DNA from 3 places in the Alcanivorax xiamenensis genome. Region 1 is predicted to be linked to each of the others. Evidence: predicted binding sites of a transcription regulator. Region 1 holds the regulator's gene; each other region holds the start of a gene.

Region 1 (5,205 bases):
CGACGACGAAACGTCGCAAAGCAAGCAGACCGGCCAGGATCAGGGCGATGACAATACCCAATCGCCCACCAGCGAAACCCCGGCCTCCACGCCGGCGAGCCCCCCCAGCAACACGGAGAGCCCCTGACCATGGCGAAACTGAATGCCCGCCAACTGGCCAAAAGCTACAAGGGGCGCCGGGTCATCGAGGACGTCTCCCTGGAGGTGGAAGCGGGCCAGATCGTCGGCCTGCTGGGCCCAAACGGTGCCGGCAAGACTACCTGTTTCTATATGATCGTCGGGCTGGTGGAAGCGGACGCCGGGCGCATCGAGATCAATGGTGAGGACATCACCCACCTGCCCATGCACGGACGCGCCAAGCGTGGCATCGGCTATCTGCCCCAGGAGGCGAGCATCTTCCGCCGCCTGACCGTCGAGCAGAACATCATGGCGATCCTCGAAACCCGCAAGGAACTGAGCAAAACCGAGCGCGAGCAGGAACTGAACAACCTGCTCGAGGAATTTCACATTACCCATATCCGCGACAGCATGGGCATGAGCCTGTCCGGCGGTGAGCGGCGGCGGGCGGAAATCGCCCGTGGCCTGGCCACGGACCCGGCGTTCATTTTGCTGGATGAGCCGTTCGCCGGGGTGGACCCGATCTCGGTGAATGACATCAAGGGCATTATCCGCCACCTCAAGGATCGCGGCATCGGCGTGCTGATCACCGACCACAACGTGCGCGAAACGCTGGATATCTGTGATACCGCCTATATCTGCAGCGCCGGCCACATCATCGCCGAGGGCGATTCCCAGACCATCCTCGGCAACCAGCAGGTCCGCGACGTCTATCTGGGTGCGGACTTCCGGCTTTGACTTATCAGGAGAACCGCTGGCGCCCCATAAATTGCTGGCACGCTTACACGCAACACGCTGGCACGCCAAGTCCAAGACCTGAAAATGTCATGCCGGACTTGATCCGGCATCGCCCTCCGGCAACACCCGGCATTTGGAGCCGCCATCCATGGCGGCCGCCCCCACAATCGCGGGACACCAGTGACTCTCTTCATACTGGAAGGAACCACGATTCTCCTTACTCTTTTTCAATTGCAATTTCAACATTGGCATACATATTGCTTAAATGGATTGCTAAGCGTTGAAAGACGCTGCTATTCTGCCGCCTTGGCGATTCACCAGACCACCAAGGCAGTATGAAACCGAGTCTACAACTCCAGATCGGCCAGCAACTCACCATGACGCCGCAGCTGCAACAGGCGATTCGCTTGCTGCAGCTGTCGACGCTGGACCTGCGCCAGGAAATCCAGCAGGCCGTGGAAACCAACCCCCTGCTGGAACTCGAGGAGGGAGGCGAAACCTATACCGAGGATGACTCCCCCGCCGACGAGGATTGGGAAGCGGAGGAAATGGACCTCGAACGGGACCAGGCCCTGGACGATCTGGTGGAAGGGCCGGTGGAGAGCGACAGCGAATGGGACGACCTCTATGTGGGGCAGTCCGGTTCCGGCTCGGGCAGCGGCGAAGACGATGACGCCGACGCCTGGCAGCAGCGCCACGTCGCTCCGGTCACCCTGCAGGACCATCTGCTCTGGCAACTCAATCTCAGCCCGATGAGCGACCGGGACCGCGTCATCGCCGGTATCCTCATCGACGCCCTCGACCACCGCGGCTACCTGTCCCTGCCCCTGGATGATGTGATCGGCACCGCCGAGCGGCAAATCGCCGACGCCGATGATCCGGTGGAGGAAGACGAAGTGGTGGCGGTCCTGCATCGGCTGCAACAATTCGACCCGGTCGGTGTGGCCTGCCGTGACCTGGCCGAGTGCCTGGGCGTGCAACTGCGACAGCAGGCCGCCGACACGCCACACCTGGACACCGCCACTGCCCTGCTTGAGCACCTCACGCTATTGGAGAAGCACGACTATGCCGGGCTACGCCGGGCCATGGGGGTGACGGAAGGCGAACTCCTCGATGCCCTGGCGCTGCTGCGCACCCTGGACCCCGCCCCGGGCGAACACATCGGCGGCGAAGTGGCGGAATACGCGGTGCCCGACGTGGTGGTGCGCCCTTTCCGTGGCGGCTGGCGGGTGGAACTGAACGAGGAGGTACTGCCCAAGGTCAACCTGAACGCCCAATACGCCCGTCTGGCCCGCCGCACCGAGGGCGAGGACGGCCAGTACCTGCGCAACTGCATGCAGGAGGCACGCTGGTTCCTGAAAAGCCTGCAGAGCCGTAACGACACTTTGCTGAAGGTGGCGCGCCGCATCGTCGAGGTGCAGCAGGACTTCTTCCACTATGGCGAGGAAGCCATGAAACCGCTGGTGCTGGCCGATATCGCCGAGGCGGTGGAAATGCACGAATCCACCATCAGCCGGGTCACCAATCAGAAGTTCATGCTCACCCCCCGCGGGGTGTTCGAGCTTAAATATTTCTTTTCCAGTCACGTGGACACGGAAGGCGGCGGTGAATGTTCTTCCACCGCCATTCGTGCCATCATTAAGAAGCTGGTCGCCGCCGAGAACCCTCGCAAGCCGCTCAGCGACAATAAGCTGGCCAGTTTGCTTAATGAGCAAGGGATCAAGGTGGCGCGCCGGACCGTCGCCAAGTATCGAGAGGCGATGCGAATCCCGTCTTCCAGCGCTCGCAAACGCCTGGTTTGACGACGCGGGAAACGGCTTGTAACCCGGGCCTGGGGCCAGGGTTAAATAACGAGGCAAAGGAGCCAGCTATGCAAATCAACATCAGTGGCCATCACCTGGATATCACCGAAGCCCTTCGTGACTATGTGGACGACAAGTTTTCCAAGTTGGAACGGCACTTCGACCAGATCACCAGTATTCAGGTGATTCTGTCTCCGGAGCCGAAGACCCACAAGGCGGAATCCACCATCCACATTTCCGGCGCCGAAGTCTTCGCCACCGCCGAGGCTGGTGACATGTACGCGGCTATTGATGCCCTGACCAGCAAGCTGGATCGTCAGATTCTCAAACACAAGGAGAAGACCGTGAGCCGCAAGCACGGTCACTAAGCGGATCTATGCGAGTACGAGAACTCCTCACCGAGGACCGCACCCATAACGGTATCGAGGTGGGTAGCAAAAAACGTCTTCTGGATCAGGTTGCCGAACTGGCCGCGGCCAGTTGCGGCGACCTCGGAGCCCAGGAGGTGTTCGATGCACTGGTGGCCCGGGAGCGCCTGGGCTCCACCGGTATCGGTGAAGGTATCGCCATTCCCCACTGCCGACTCGGACGCTGCGAGCAGGCGGTGGGCCTGCTGCTGAAACTGGCCGAACCGGTGGACTTCGATGCCGTGGACGGCCGACCGGTGGATCTGGTGTTCGTTCTGCTGGTGCCTGAACAAAATCCCGAGCAGCACCTCAAGACCCTGAGCCACCTGGCCAACCTGTTCAACGACGAGGATTATCGGCGTGAACTGCGCCAGGCAATGGACGATCACCAGCTTTACATTACCGCCGTGGAGTCCGAGGCCGAATTGCGCCTGGCTTCATAAGCTACGACAGGGCCCGCGCGGCCGGTTTTCCCCGGCCCGGGCGTCTTTTGGGGGAAGAAAGCGGCAATCGCCATGAAACTGACCATTCTCAGCGGCCGGTCCGGATCCGGTAAAACCACAGCCCTACAGGCACTGGAAGACCATGGCTATTATTGCGTGGACAATCTGCCATTGGGTCTGCTGCCGCAACTGGCCGGGCAGTTGGATGATGAAGACCGGGTACTGGAGCGGGTCGCCGTCGGGGTCGATGCCCGCAACCTGCCGAGACAACTGCTGGCGTTCCCCTCCACCCTGGCGGAGTTACGCAAGCTGCAGGTGGAAACGGAAATCATCTTTCTCGACGCCGATCACGGCACCCTGCTCAAACGCTTCAGCGCCACTCGCCGCCCCCACCCGCTCAGCGGCGATGATCGCACCCTGGCCGACGCCATCGCCTATGAAGCCGAACTGCTCGCCGACATCCGTATGCGCGCGGACCTGGTGATCGACACCAGCACCCTGGATGTCCATTCCCTGCGCAACCAGATCCGTCAGCGGGTCGCCGGCCGCAATGTCCGCCTCTCGTTGCTGATCCAGTCGTTCGGTTTTAAGAATGGCTTACCCAACGACGCCGATTTGGTCTATGACGTGCGCATGCTGCCCAATCCCCACTGGCACGGTGATCTGCGCGCTCTGACCGGTCGCGACGACGAGGTGGCGGCCTTCCTGCAATCTCATCAGGAAACCGAAGATTTGATCGACGATATTTTCCAGTTCCTGGTTCGCTGGCTGCCCAGCTACGCCGCCAACGACCGCAGTTACGTTACCGTTGCCATCGGCTGCACCGGTGGCCGCCATCGCTCCGTGTATCTGGCCGAACAGCTGGCCCAGCGCCTGCGCAATAAAGCCATTCCCTTGCATGTGCGGCACCGGGAGTTGGAGGGATGATCGAGAAGGAACTCACCATCATCAACAAACTGGGGCTGCATGCGCGCGCCGCCGCCAAGGTGGTCAGTGTGGCGTCACGTTACAGCTGCACCATTCAAGTGCTTCATAACGAACGCCGGATCGATGCCAAGAGCATCATGGGCCTGCTCACCCTCGGCGCCGCCAAGGGCACCAGCCTCACGGTGCGGGTGGACGGCGATGATGAACAGCCGGCCATGGAGGAACTGACCGACCTGTTCGCCCGCCGCTTTGACGAAGCGGAATAAGTTCGCGGGAGCGGTCCACAGACCAGTGGCGTGCCATCTATTGGTCTTGGAGATATGAAATCGCGCTGTATTCGCTGCCAAGGCAGCTTCCCACAGAGAGCGCGACGGAGTTGCTGTGGGAAGCTGCCTTGGCAGCGAACAGGACGTCATTTCGCGTCTTTCTCCTCCCTCTGACTGCGCGCCCAGTTGATGACATAACTGCGGCTGACGCGATCGTGCAGAAGGTATCCTTTCAGGAACAGGTTCACCAGGATCACCACCTTGCTGGTCAGCGCATTGACCACCACGAACGCTATGACCCGCCATAAATTGTGCAGGAAGGGCAGCCGCTGAAACTCCCGATTCGTCACCCTGAGCCCGAGCATCCGTTTCCCCGGCGTCGCCTGCCTGGGCCCGGCCTCCATTACCAGCGCCATCAGCAAATAGGCCGGCACGACGAGCACCAGAAAGAAGCTCATGAACGACTCAATACGGATATCACCACCTGTTCCGTTGAAATCCGCCA
Region 2 (5,205 bases), on a different contig from region 1:
GCCAGCGGAACACCAGCGCCAGCACCACCAGGGTGGTCCACTGTGCCAGCAGCACTTCCAGCGGAGCCAGCCAGATCGGCGTGAAGGCGAGGATCAGTGGCACCAGCAGGGACAGCAGCGCGGCCCACATCATCGGAATATAGCGATAGTTGTCGGCCTGCCGGGCCAGCACTGTCACCAGTTCAGCGTCGGTGTCCTTTTCCACCGCGGCAATGGCGCGGGACACCCGGTTTTGGTTTTCTTCATTCAATAACATCACCAGCCTCCCGAGGCGCCACCGCCCCCAAAGCCGCCGCCTCCACCGCAAAACCGCCGCCGCCTCCGCCGCCGAAGCCCCCCATCCCGCCGATGGCGATGGGTGCCAACAGTCCCCGACCGCGACGCCCACCGCCACGCCCGCCACCGCCGAAGGTCAGCAGCATGGTCAGCACCACCAGCACGATCAGATAGATCAGCGCCTGGAGACTGCTGCCTTTACTGGCTTTTTTCGCCGGGGCGGTGTACTCGCCGTCGATGGCGGCAAGAATGGCCGTTGCCCCCTGTTCGATCCCGGTGAAGTAGTCCCCTTGACGGAACGCGGGCTGGATTTCGTTCTGAATAATGGCGTGGGACAACGCATCGGTGAGCACACCTTCGAGTCCATAGCCCACCTCGATGCGAATCTTGCGTTCCTTGGGAGCGATAATCAGCAAGGCGCCGTTGTCATGTTCGGCCTGACCGATCCCCCAGGCCCGGCCCAACTGATAACCGTAGTCCGCGATGGCGTAGCCCTGCAGATCCGGCAGGGTCACCACGACGACCTGGTTGGAGGTGCGGCTCTCGGCCTCGGCCAGGCGCTGCTCCAGTGCCCGTGCCTGTTGGGAAGAAAGCAGGCCGGCATTATCCACCACACGGCCGGTCAGAGCGGGGAATTCCGGCGCCGCCCAGGCCGTGGGCAGCACCAGCATCAGCAGAGTGCAGAGCAGTAGTCGCATCAGTTGAAGTTAACCTGGGGCGCTTGTTCCGCCCCTTCCGTGGTGGCTTCGAAGGAAGGACGCACTTCCATGTCGCTGTAAAGGATGCCGTGCCAGATCCGCCCCGGGAAGGTGCGTATCTCGGTGTTGTACTGCTGCACCGCGGTGATGTAGTCCCGGCGCGCCACGGCGATGCGGTTCTCGGTGCCTTCCAACTGCGATTGCAAGGCCAGGAAGTTCTGGTTGGCCTTGAGATCCGGATAGCGCTCCACCACCACCATCAGGCGCTGCAAAGCAGAACCGAGTTGCTGCTGCGCCGCCTCGAACTGCTGCAGCTTCTGCGGGTCGTTGATCAGACTTTCATCGGCCTGAATGGAACCGACCTTAGCGCGGGCTTCGGTGACCTCCACCAGCACATCCCGCTCGTGTTCCATGTAGCCCCGTACCGTACTGACCAGGTTGGGCACCAGATCCGCGCGCCGCTGATACTGGTTCTCCACCTGTCCCCAGGCCGCCTTCACCTGCTCATCATAGGTGGGAATGTTATTGATGCCACAGCCGGTAACGCCGAACAGAATCGACAGCAACAGGACAAAACGCCAATGCTTCATTGCGGGGTCTCCGTATCCAAACCGAGGACGTCCAGAACGCTCTGAACGTCATTTGTATTGCCTTGGCCCATGGCCAGCAACCGCTCCTTGACGGTGCGCGGCTGCGCCTTGATGCGGGCTTCGAGCCGGCAGGCGCTGGCGCGATCCGCCACCGCCGCCCGCCAAACCAGGGTCACTGGCCGCCGTGCCCGGGTATAACGGGCACCACGGGGGCCTTCATTGTGTTCCCGGCGACGGCGCTCCACATCCGTGGTGACACCGGTATACAGTGAACCGTCCACGCAGCGCAGTATATAAACCCACCACTGTTGCATGGTTTTACATCTCCCGCGTCGACAGTTGCTATCATCAAAACATATCCGGCTCCGCCAGCGAAGGCGGCGACACTACAATACAAGGATTTGCGGAGACACGCATGATTACTTACCTCTATTGGGTCCTGGTTGCGATCCTGATTTTTCTCAGCCTGTTCCTGGTCGGCGCCCGCATGGGCAAGTGGAAGCCGGCGGTGATTCTGGCGGTGCTGGTGTGGCTGGCGGGCACCGTGTTGTATTACTTCTGGCTTGAGCAGATCTTCGTCAAGCGGCTGGGCGGCACCATGACACTGAGCGTACCGGCGGGGCAGCAGCACATCGCCGCCACCTGGAAAGGCGATAACCTGTGGATCGAGAATTACGACCCGGAAACCAACCGCTGCATTTTCCGTGAATACTCCCGTGGCAATCTGCTGGAGGGTCAGGTGGTGATTGAAAACTGTCACCCCCTACGTGCCGGTGGCAGCACCGGCAACAGTGGCGCCGAGGACAGCACCACTATTCCCAAACGCCCGCGAACCGCGCTTTAACCCGGAAAATGCGCCACCAGCGATCTTCGTCGGTGGCCTTCCCGTCGCCGCGCTGCTATCTTTGAAGGTCGTCCACGCCGATGATTCGCCTTCCCCATGAAAGTGCGTACCACCAAGGAACAGCAGCGCGAGCGACTGCGCCGGGATATGGAGCGTTTTCTGTCCCGGGGCGGGAGTATCCAGCGCGTGCCGCCCGGCACCAGCGGAGAGCCTTCTCACGGTGCCCGGCCGTTATCCCCGTTCAGTCACACCCCCAAGCCTCAACGCACCGATTTGTCACGGCTGGCCGCCACCATCGACGCCCGCAAGCATAAGCCCAAGGTCCGCCGCGCCCGATCCGCCGCGCCGCGCCGCCGGCTGATCCATGACGACTTCGGTGAGCCTTTACGCTGGGTCTGGGAAGACGCCACCACCGCCGACACCCCGGACAAGGAGAACTCATGACCCGCCTGATCGCACTGAGCCTGCTGCTGCTCGGTTCCCTGGCCCAGGCCGACATCATTGAACAGAAAGTGAACCTTCCCGGTGGCGTCGGCACTGGCGTGCTGTACATGGACGAGGATCAGGAACGGCTCACCGCCGGGGTCATCGTGGTCCACGAATGGTGGGGCCTGAACAACTACATCCGCAACCGGAGCCGGCAACTGGCCGCGGAAGGTTATGTGGCGCTGGCCGTGGACATGTACAACGAAAAAGTGGCGCAGCACCCCAAGGACGCCAAGGCGTTCATGGAGCAGGCGCTGGCCGACCCGGAAAAGATGACCGCCCGCTTCAACGCCGCCAAGACGCTGCTGCGCAAAATGCAGTACGTGGATGATCAGCGGGTTTACGCGGTGGGCTACTGTTTCGGCGGCGGCGTGGTGCTGGAGCAGGCCCGCAAAGGCAATGATCTGGCCGGCGTGGCCAGTTTCCATGGCACCCTGGCGACACAGAATCCGGCCGGCCCCGGCGACATCAAGGCGCGCATTCTGGTGGCCACCGGGCAAGCCGACCCCATGGTGCCACCGGAGCAGGTCTCGGCACTGGTGGAGGAATTGAACAACGCCGGCGCGGAATACCAGTTGCTCAGCTTCCCCGACGCCAAACACGGCTTCACCAATCCCGAGGCGGACCAGTTTGGTCAGCGTTTCGACATGCCCCTGGCCTACGACGCCGAAGCCGACCGCGAGAGTTGGCGGGCCCTGACGGAGTTTCTCGATAGCACTCCCTGACGCCCCTGAATGCACCACCTTCGGGCATGGCGCACCAAACCAGCGCCATGCCCGGCCCATCCGCAAGCCCTCCGCACCGTTTTTTTTCCCACGATCCCCCGCAATCCCTGGCCTGCACCGATTTGGCACCGCTCTTGCTGGTATACCGGCATGAGGAATCGAATGGCCGGTGGCCATCCACACTCGACAATTTGCTTCCAATAGACCGCTAGGGTTCCGATCGGCACCGCCGATGCCTGGTCCGAGAGCAGTCGACCTTCGCTGAAGGTTACACGGCGGGACAAAAGCCCGGGAGGACACGATGACACCTGTCATTGGATTCCTCTTCGTCCGTAACCCAGGAGGTCCGACATGACCCGTTTGCTCACCACCGTCTGCACCACCGCCCTGCTCGCGCTGACACTGACTTCACCGGCCCAGGCCCGGGACAGCTTCAAGGTTTGCTGGTCCATCTACGTGGGCTGGTTGCCGTGGGACTACGGCGCCGCCGAAGGCATCGTCGATAAGTGGGCGGACAAGTACGACATTGATATCGATGTGGTTCAGATCAACGATTACGTCGAGTCCATCAACCAGTACACCGCCGGCCAGTTCGACGGCTGCACCATGACCAACATGGACGCCCTGACCATTCCCGCCGCCGGCGGTGTCGACAGCACCGCCCTCATCGTTGGGGACTTCTCCAACGGCAACGATGGCATCGTGTTAAAAGACGCCGACACGCTCGAGGCCATCAACGGCCGCCGCGTCAATCTGGTGGAACTGTCCGTGTCCCACTATCTACTGGCCCGGGCACTGGACAGCGTCGGGCTCAGCGAGCGCGATATCACCGTGGTCAATACCGCCGACGCCGATCTGGTGTCCGCCTTCAATACCCCCGACGTGACCGCCCTGGCCACCTGGAATCCGTTGCTGGGCACCATTAAGGAATCCCCCGAGGCCAACCTGGTGTTCGATTCATCCCGCATTCCCGGCGAGATCATCGATCTGATGGTGGTGAACACCGAGACCCTCAAAGCCAACCCCGCCCTGGGCAAGGCACTCACCGGCGCCTGGTACGAAATCATGGGGCACCTGGATGACAGCGGCTTCCGTCAGCATCTGGCCAATATCGCCGCCACCGACCTGGACGGTCTGCAAACGCAGCTCGACGCCACCCGCCTGTTCGACCAGGCCGAAGACGCGGTGGCCTTCACCAACAGCCCGGCGTTGAAGGAGACCATGCAGAAAGTGGCGGAATTCTCCTTTGACCACGGTCTGCTCGGCGAAGGCGCTCCGGATGCCGGTTTCGTTGGCGTGGAAACCCCCGCCGGCGTCTACGGCAACAGCGGCAACGTCAAACTGCGCTTCGACCCGACCTATATGACCATGGCCGCCGAGGGTGAGCTGTAACCGCGCCCCCGCGCTTCGTCACCGCCCACAGGAGTCGCCATGAAGAAGTTGATCAACCGGCACCCCGGACCGGTCGCCACCTGGGCGCTGGGGCTGCTGCCCTTCGCCCTGCTGCTGGTGGTGTACCTGCTGGCTTCCGATGCCCGCCTGGAAGCCAACCCCAACGACAAGCTGCTGCCGTCGTTCAGCGCCAT
Region 3 (5,205 bases), 100 kb from region 1:
AACGCCGGTGGAACGCATGGCGAATTGTAGCTGTTGGCCAGTGGCCACGTCTTCTTTGACCTGCAATACCGCCTTGCGATAGACCACATTGCCGGTGGCGCCCGCGCAGGCGTCCAGGGCGTCGATCAGAGGAACCCCGGCGGCGAAAGTGGTGGACAGGGTGCGGGCGAATCGGGCGACGGTGGCTTTATGGGTGATATCGCCGATGATTGGCAAGCGCAGCAAGAGACGATCGACGGCGTCCTTGAAGGCCTGGGAGCGTTTCCTGCCCTGGATGAAGCCGGCGATGATCGCGCCGGCTCCCAATAATATGGGAAGAAAATGAGCCTGCAGCCCTTCGGACAATCCAATGACGAACTGGGTAAAGGCGGGCAATTCGGCCCCGAACCCTTCAAACAATTCCTGAAAGGTCGGGACGACTTTCACCAAAAGAATGCCGGTAACGATGACCGCCACACAGATGACGGCAATGGGGTATTTCACCGCTTTCCGGATTTTGGATTTCAACGCCTCGCTTTTTTCTTTGTAGAGCGCCACGCGATCCAGCATGGTTTCCAGTGAACCGGAGGCCTCGCCGGATTCGATCAGGCTGCAATACAGATCGTCGAACAGAGTCGGATGTTGCCGCAGCGCACCGGCAAAGTTGTTGCCCCCTTCCACCTCGGTCTTGATCTTCAGCACGACGTCTTTCATCGATGGATTGTCCAGACCGTCGGCAACGATATCGAAGGATTGCACCAGCGGTACGCCGGCTTTCATCATGGTGGCCATTTGGCGGGTGAACAGGGCGATATCGGCGGGCTTGATTTTCTTCTTGCCGCCCAGCGACAACTCCCGTTTCTTGATCACCTTGCGCGCCTGGATGCCCTGGCGGCGCAACTCCGCGCGCACCAGCGCCGGGCCCTTGCCGCTGATCTCCCCTTTGACTTTGCTGCCCTTGCGATCGAGGCCTTCGTAGAGAAAAGTGGCGGTCTTCTGTTGCGCCGCTGTCTTAGCCATAGGCGTCCTGTATCCCCCTTAATCGTGTCGCGCGCCACGGAAAATCCGCGCGCACGTCCCCAAACGTTCTAGTGGCCGCTGGTGACCCGGTCCACTTCCTCCAGGCTGGTGACCCCCTGCATCACCTTGAGCAGCCCGGAGCGGTGCAGATCGTTGAAACCTTCCTTGCGGCACTGGTCGGCGATCTCGATGGAGTTCCCATCCTGCATGATGATGCGCGCGATGCCGTCGGTGACCCGGACCACTTCATAGATCCCCACCCGGCCTTTGTAGCCGTTATTGCATTTTGGGCAGCCCTTCGGCCCGAACACAGTAAAGCCGCTCTCGATATCCTGTTCCGTGAAGCCCATCGCAAGCAGCGAGGGCCTGGGCACCTCCACCGGTTCCTTGCAATGGCTGCAAAGACGGCGGGCCAGCCGCTGGGCAATGATCAGGCTCACCGAAGTGGCGATGTTGAACGACGGCACACCCATGTTACGCAGACGGGTCAGGGTTTCCGGCGCGCTGTTGGTATGCAGGGTCGATAACACCAGGTGACCGGTCTGGGCCGCTTTCACGGCAATCTCCGCGGTCTCCAGGTCGCGGATCTCCCCCACCAGAATGACGTCGGGATCCTGACGCAGGAACGCCCGCAGCGCGGAAGAGAAATCGAGCCCTTGTCTGGGATTCACGTTGACCTGATTAATACCTTCCAGGTTGATTTCCACCGGATCCTCGGCGGTGGAAATGTTCCGCTCCGGGGTGTTGAGGATGTTCACGCCGGTATAAAGAGACACGGTCTTGCCGGAACCGGTGGGGCCGGTGACCAGGATCATACCCTGGGGCTGGTTCAGGGCCTTCATGTACATCTCTTTCTGTTCGGGCTCATAACCCAGGGCGTCGATGCCCATCCTGGCACTGTCCGGGTCCAGAATCCGCAGCACGATCTTTTCGCCAAACAGGGTGGGGCAGGTATTGACCCGGAAATCGATGGCGCGGTTTTTGGAAATCTTCAGCTTGATGCGGCCGTCCTGGGGAATCCGCCGCTCGGAGATATCCAGGCGTGCCATCACTTTGAGCCGGGCCGCGATCTTGCTGGCGCTGTTGACCGGTGGCTTGGACATGGTCTGCAACACACCATCCTGGCGGAACCGTACCCGGTAGGTCTTTTCGTAAGGCTCGAAGTGCAGGTCCGAGGCGCCGCCCTTGATGGCATCGAGTAGCAGCTTGTTGACGAAACGAACGATGGGGGCATCGTCGGCGCCGGTGCTTTCGTCCTTGGCGTCACCCGCCGACTCGCCGTCGGCCACGTCCAGGTTATCCAGTCCCTCATCCAGGCCGGCGAACGCCTCGCCTTCCGCCTCCGATTCCAACCGGTCGATCCAGCGGGTCAGCTTGTCGTCCTCGACGATCACCGTTTCCACGTTGAGACCGGTATTGAAACGGATCTCCTCCAGTGCCGGCAGATTGGTGGGATCGGATACCGCGACGAACAGGCGGCTGCCCCTTTTGTACAAGGGCAGGACGGTGTGGCGGGCGATCAGCTTGGTGTCCACCAGGTCCTTGACCAAAGCGTCCGGGGAGAAGGCATCCAGATCGATGATCGGATCCCCGAATTCCTCGGCGGAGGCCCGCGCCACGGTGGCGGCGCTCAGCAGCCCCGAACTCACCAGCCGCCGAACCAGTGGCATCTGCTCCCGTCGGGCGGTTCCGGCCGCTTCCACCACCTGCTCGGTGGACAGATGGCCTTCGTTGACCAGGCGGCGCGCCAGGCCGCTCAGGGATGATTGGGGACTGCTCATGGGTCGGAAAGGCTGAGTTTGTTGATAGGAAATAATTCTTATGAATCAGAAGATTGGCAGCCTTTGCCCGGGCTGTAAAGAGCCGGTGCCTGGTGGCTGAGAACCGGGTCCCAATTCATAAGGGCTGACACGCTGACACGCCCAGCGACGCTAAAGCCGCTCCGGAGAAGACCGGGCTGGGATGCAGCCGCGAGTAAGTGCCGATTTCCGTCCAACCCGGGTGACAAAACCGGTCAGTGGCTGACGCGGAGTGGCAGAGTGCACCGTTCACACTTTGTCTCCAGCCCCCGTGAATCCTGGCTCAGGCAAATTGGCCCGGTAGCTGCATTGGGGAGAGCGCGACGCTCGCCTTGGGGGTGAGCACGGAAAACACAGTTCCCGCTATGGAGACGCAAAAATGAAAAACGTGCAAAAGGGTTTTACGCTGATTGAATTGATGATCGTGGTGGCGATCATCGGGATTCTGGCGGCGGTCGCTATTCCGGCTTATCAGGATTACACCGTTCGCTCCAAGGTGACGGAAGGTCTCGCACTAGCTGCTTCCGCTAAGGTTGCGGTTGTTGATGGGTTTTACTCTAATGACATGAATGGCGTAAATTCTGCAGCTGCGGAATGGGCTAACAAGTGGGTGGCAACCAAATACGTAGACGATATTACGATCAACGCGGATGATGGTGTCATCACGATTACCTATAGTGCAGAAACGCCCCAAATTGATGGCGAAACAATCGTTCTCACCCCGTCCATAGGTTTGGCGGCATTGGCGGCTGGTCTTGAGGGGAATATCGATTGGGCATGTGCTTCCGCTCTCAGCACCACTGCTTCGAATCGTAATCTGCCGGTCAACACCGGGAGTGTGAATGAGCGTTATGCTCCGACTGAATGTAAGTAACTTTCCTGCGAGAGCATGTTGGGGCCAGGACTGAATGGCACTTACTTAATCAATAAGGCCTTGATCCAGAAGAAAAAAAGCTGATCCAATGGCGGCGTGTTTATCTCGCCAAAGAATCGCACCCCGCCAAGGATCAGCTCCTATGTATGCTAAACAGAATCGATTTCAGCAGCAATCAAACAAAAACTGTCTCGCCAGGATGCCATCCGCTTTTTCAATCTGCTGACCTCGGCAGAGCTCTTTTATGTACTGGAATCTTTATTGCCCGAGCACCGGGAACGGCTCTTCCCGCCAATAGAAACCATGGCGATGTTTCTGAGCCGGGTAATGCAAGCGGATCGCTCCTGTCAGCGAGTGGCCAACGAAGCTGCGGTGGCACGCTGGCTGGGAGGGCGCAAGGCGTGCAGTACTTTTACGGGCGGCTATTGCAAAGCTCGGCAGCGTTTATCACTGGAGTTGGTCTCTTCTCCAGCACGCGCTACAGGAACGTTGAGCAACGAGAAAGTACCTGACAGCTGGCATTGGCAGGGGCGACCTGTTCACATCGTTGACGGCACCACCGTGACCCTGCCGGATACGCCCGCCAATCAAGAGGTTTACCCCCAACAGCGCTCGCAGAAACCCGGCCAGGATTTCCCACTGTGTCGCATTGTCGCCGTCACCTGTCTGGCCAGCGGTGCCGTACTGAATGCGGCAATGGGGCCTTACGCGGGTAAAAGCGCCAGCGAACCGTTCATTGCTGCCTGGCCTCAACGCTGGCGATATCCTCCTGGGGGACGGTCTGTGTGGTAGTTATGTGATTCTGGCGGACTGTCTGGCCCGCGGTGTGGATGTCGTGTTCGAGCAAAATGGCGCTCGCAAGCTGACAACAGACTTCCGTATAGGAAAGCGCCTGGGCCACAAGGATCATTTGATCCGGATTAGTAAACCTTGCCAGCGTCCGGACTGGATGAGTCTGGCGCACTAATCAGGCACTGCCGGACGATATCGTCTTGCGTGAAGTGGCGCTGGGAGGAAAGGTGCTGATTACCACCTTGTATGATCCGGCTAGGGCATCGCGCCAAGCGTTGAAAGCGTTATACCGCAGCCGCTGGCATGTTGAGCTGGATATCCGGTACATCAAGACCACACTGGGGATGGAGACCTTGAGCTGTACAACACCGGAGATGGCGGAGGAGATGGCGGAAAAGGAACTGTGGGTGCACCTTCTGGCCTACAATCTGGTCCGGCTTCTGATTGTACCGTCCGCTGTGTTGGCGAAGGTATTGCCTCGCACACTGAGCTTCAAACACGCGTTGCAATGTTGGCAGGTTTGGTGCCAACAACGGCTCGCTTGCCATACCCGTGACGATTTAACGGAACTCTTTCGTCTGATCGCCCAGCAGCGTGTGGAGAGTCGACCAGGACGTATTGAACCCCGAGCGGTCAAGCGACGACCGAAGCCGCTTCCGCTGTTAACCCGCCCCCGGCACGAGGCGCGGGCTTGGATACGTCAGCATGGGCATCCACCGAAGCAACGCCCATGGAATAAAA

The links. The regulator sigma-54, encoded in region 1, starts transcription at its own class of promoters, with help from an activator protein. The targets are predictions, from matches to a motif close to TGGCACNNNNNTTGCTNT.
Region 2: the regulator sigma-54 is predicted to act here: its motif matches at 3,743-3,760, upstream of A6D6_RS09165 (putative urea ABC transporter substrate-binding protein).
Region 3: the regulator sigma-54 is predicted to act here: its motif matches at 3,092-3,109, upstream of A6D6_RS01725 (pilin).

What each region holds. Positions count from the first base shown of each region.
Region 1 is NZ_AQPF01000002.1:139,578-144,782, forward strand. Features, by position in the region: gene lptA (lipopolysaccharide transport periplasmic protein LptA) at 1-127, shown strand, start outside; gene lptB (LPS export ABC transporter ATP-binding protein) at 130-855, shown strand; gene A6D6_RS02200 (RNA polymerase factor sigma-54) at 1,191-2,657, shown strand; gene hpf (ribosome hibernation-promoting factor, HPF/YfiA family) at 2,726-3,025, shown strand; gene ptsN (PTS IIA-like nitrogen regulatory protein PtsN) at 3,034-3,507, shown strand; gene rapZ (RNase adapter RapZ) at 3,580-4,434, shown strand; gene A6D6_RS02220 (HPr family phosphocarrier protein) at 4,431-4,700, shown strand; gene A6D6_RS02225 (RDD family protein) at 4,847-5,205, opposite strand, start outside.
Region 2 is NZ_AQPF01000011.1:11,736-16,940, reverse strand. Features, by position in the region: gene A6D6_RS09200 (TPM domain-containing protein) at 1-256, opposite strand, end outside; gene A6D6_RS09195 (TPM domain-containing protein) at 243-974, opposite strand; gene A6D6_RS09190 (LemA family protein) at 974-1,564, opposite strand; gene A6D6_RS09185 (GIY-YIG nuclease family protein) at 1,561-1,878, opposite strand; gene A6D6_RS09180 (hypothetical protein) at 1,980-2,408, shown strand; gene A6D6_RS09175 (hypothetical protein) at 2,505-2,852, shown strand; gene A6D6_RS09170 (dienelactone hydrolase family protein) at 2,849-3,619, shown strand; guanidine-I (ykkC/yxkD leader) riboswitch at 3,817-3,916, shown strand; gene A6D6_RS09165 (putative urea ABC transporter substrate-binding protein) at 3,971-5,011, shown strand; gene A6D6_RS09160 (ABC transporter permease) at 5,051-5,205, shown strand, end outside.
Region 3 is NZ_AQPF01000002.1:38,449-43,653, reverse strand. Features, by position in the region: gene A6D6_RS01735 (type II secretion system F family protein) at 1-999, opposite strand, end outside; gene pilB (type IV-A pilus assembly ATPase PilB) at 1,068-2,780, opposite strand; gene A6D6_RS01725 (pilin) at 3,178-3,672, shown strand; partial or broken gene A6D6_RS22200 (IS4 family transposase) at 3,835-5,205, shown strand, end outside.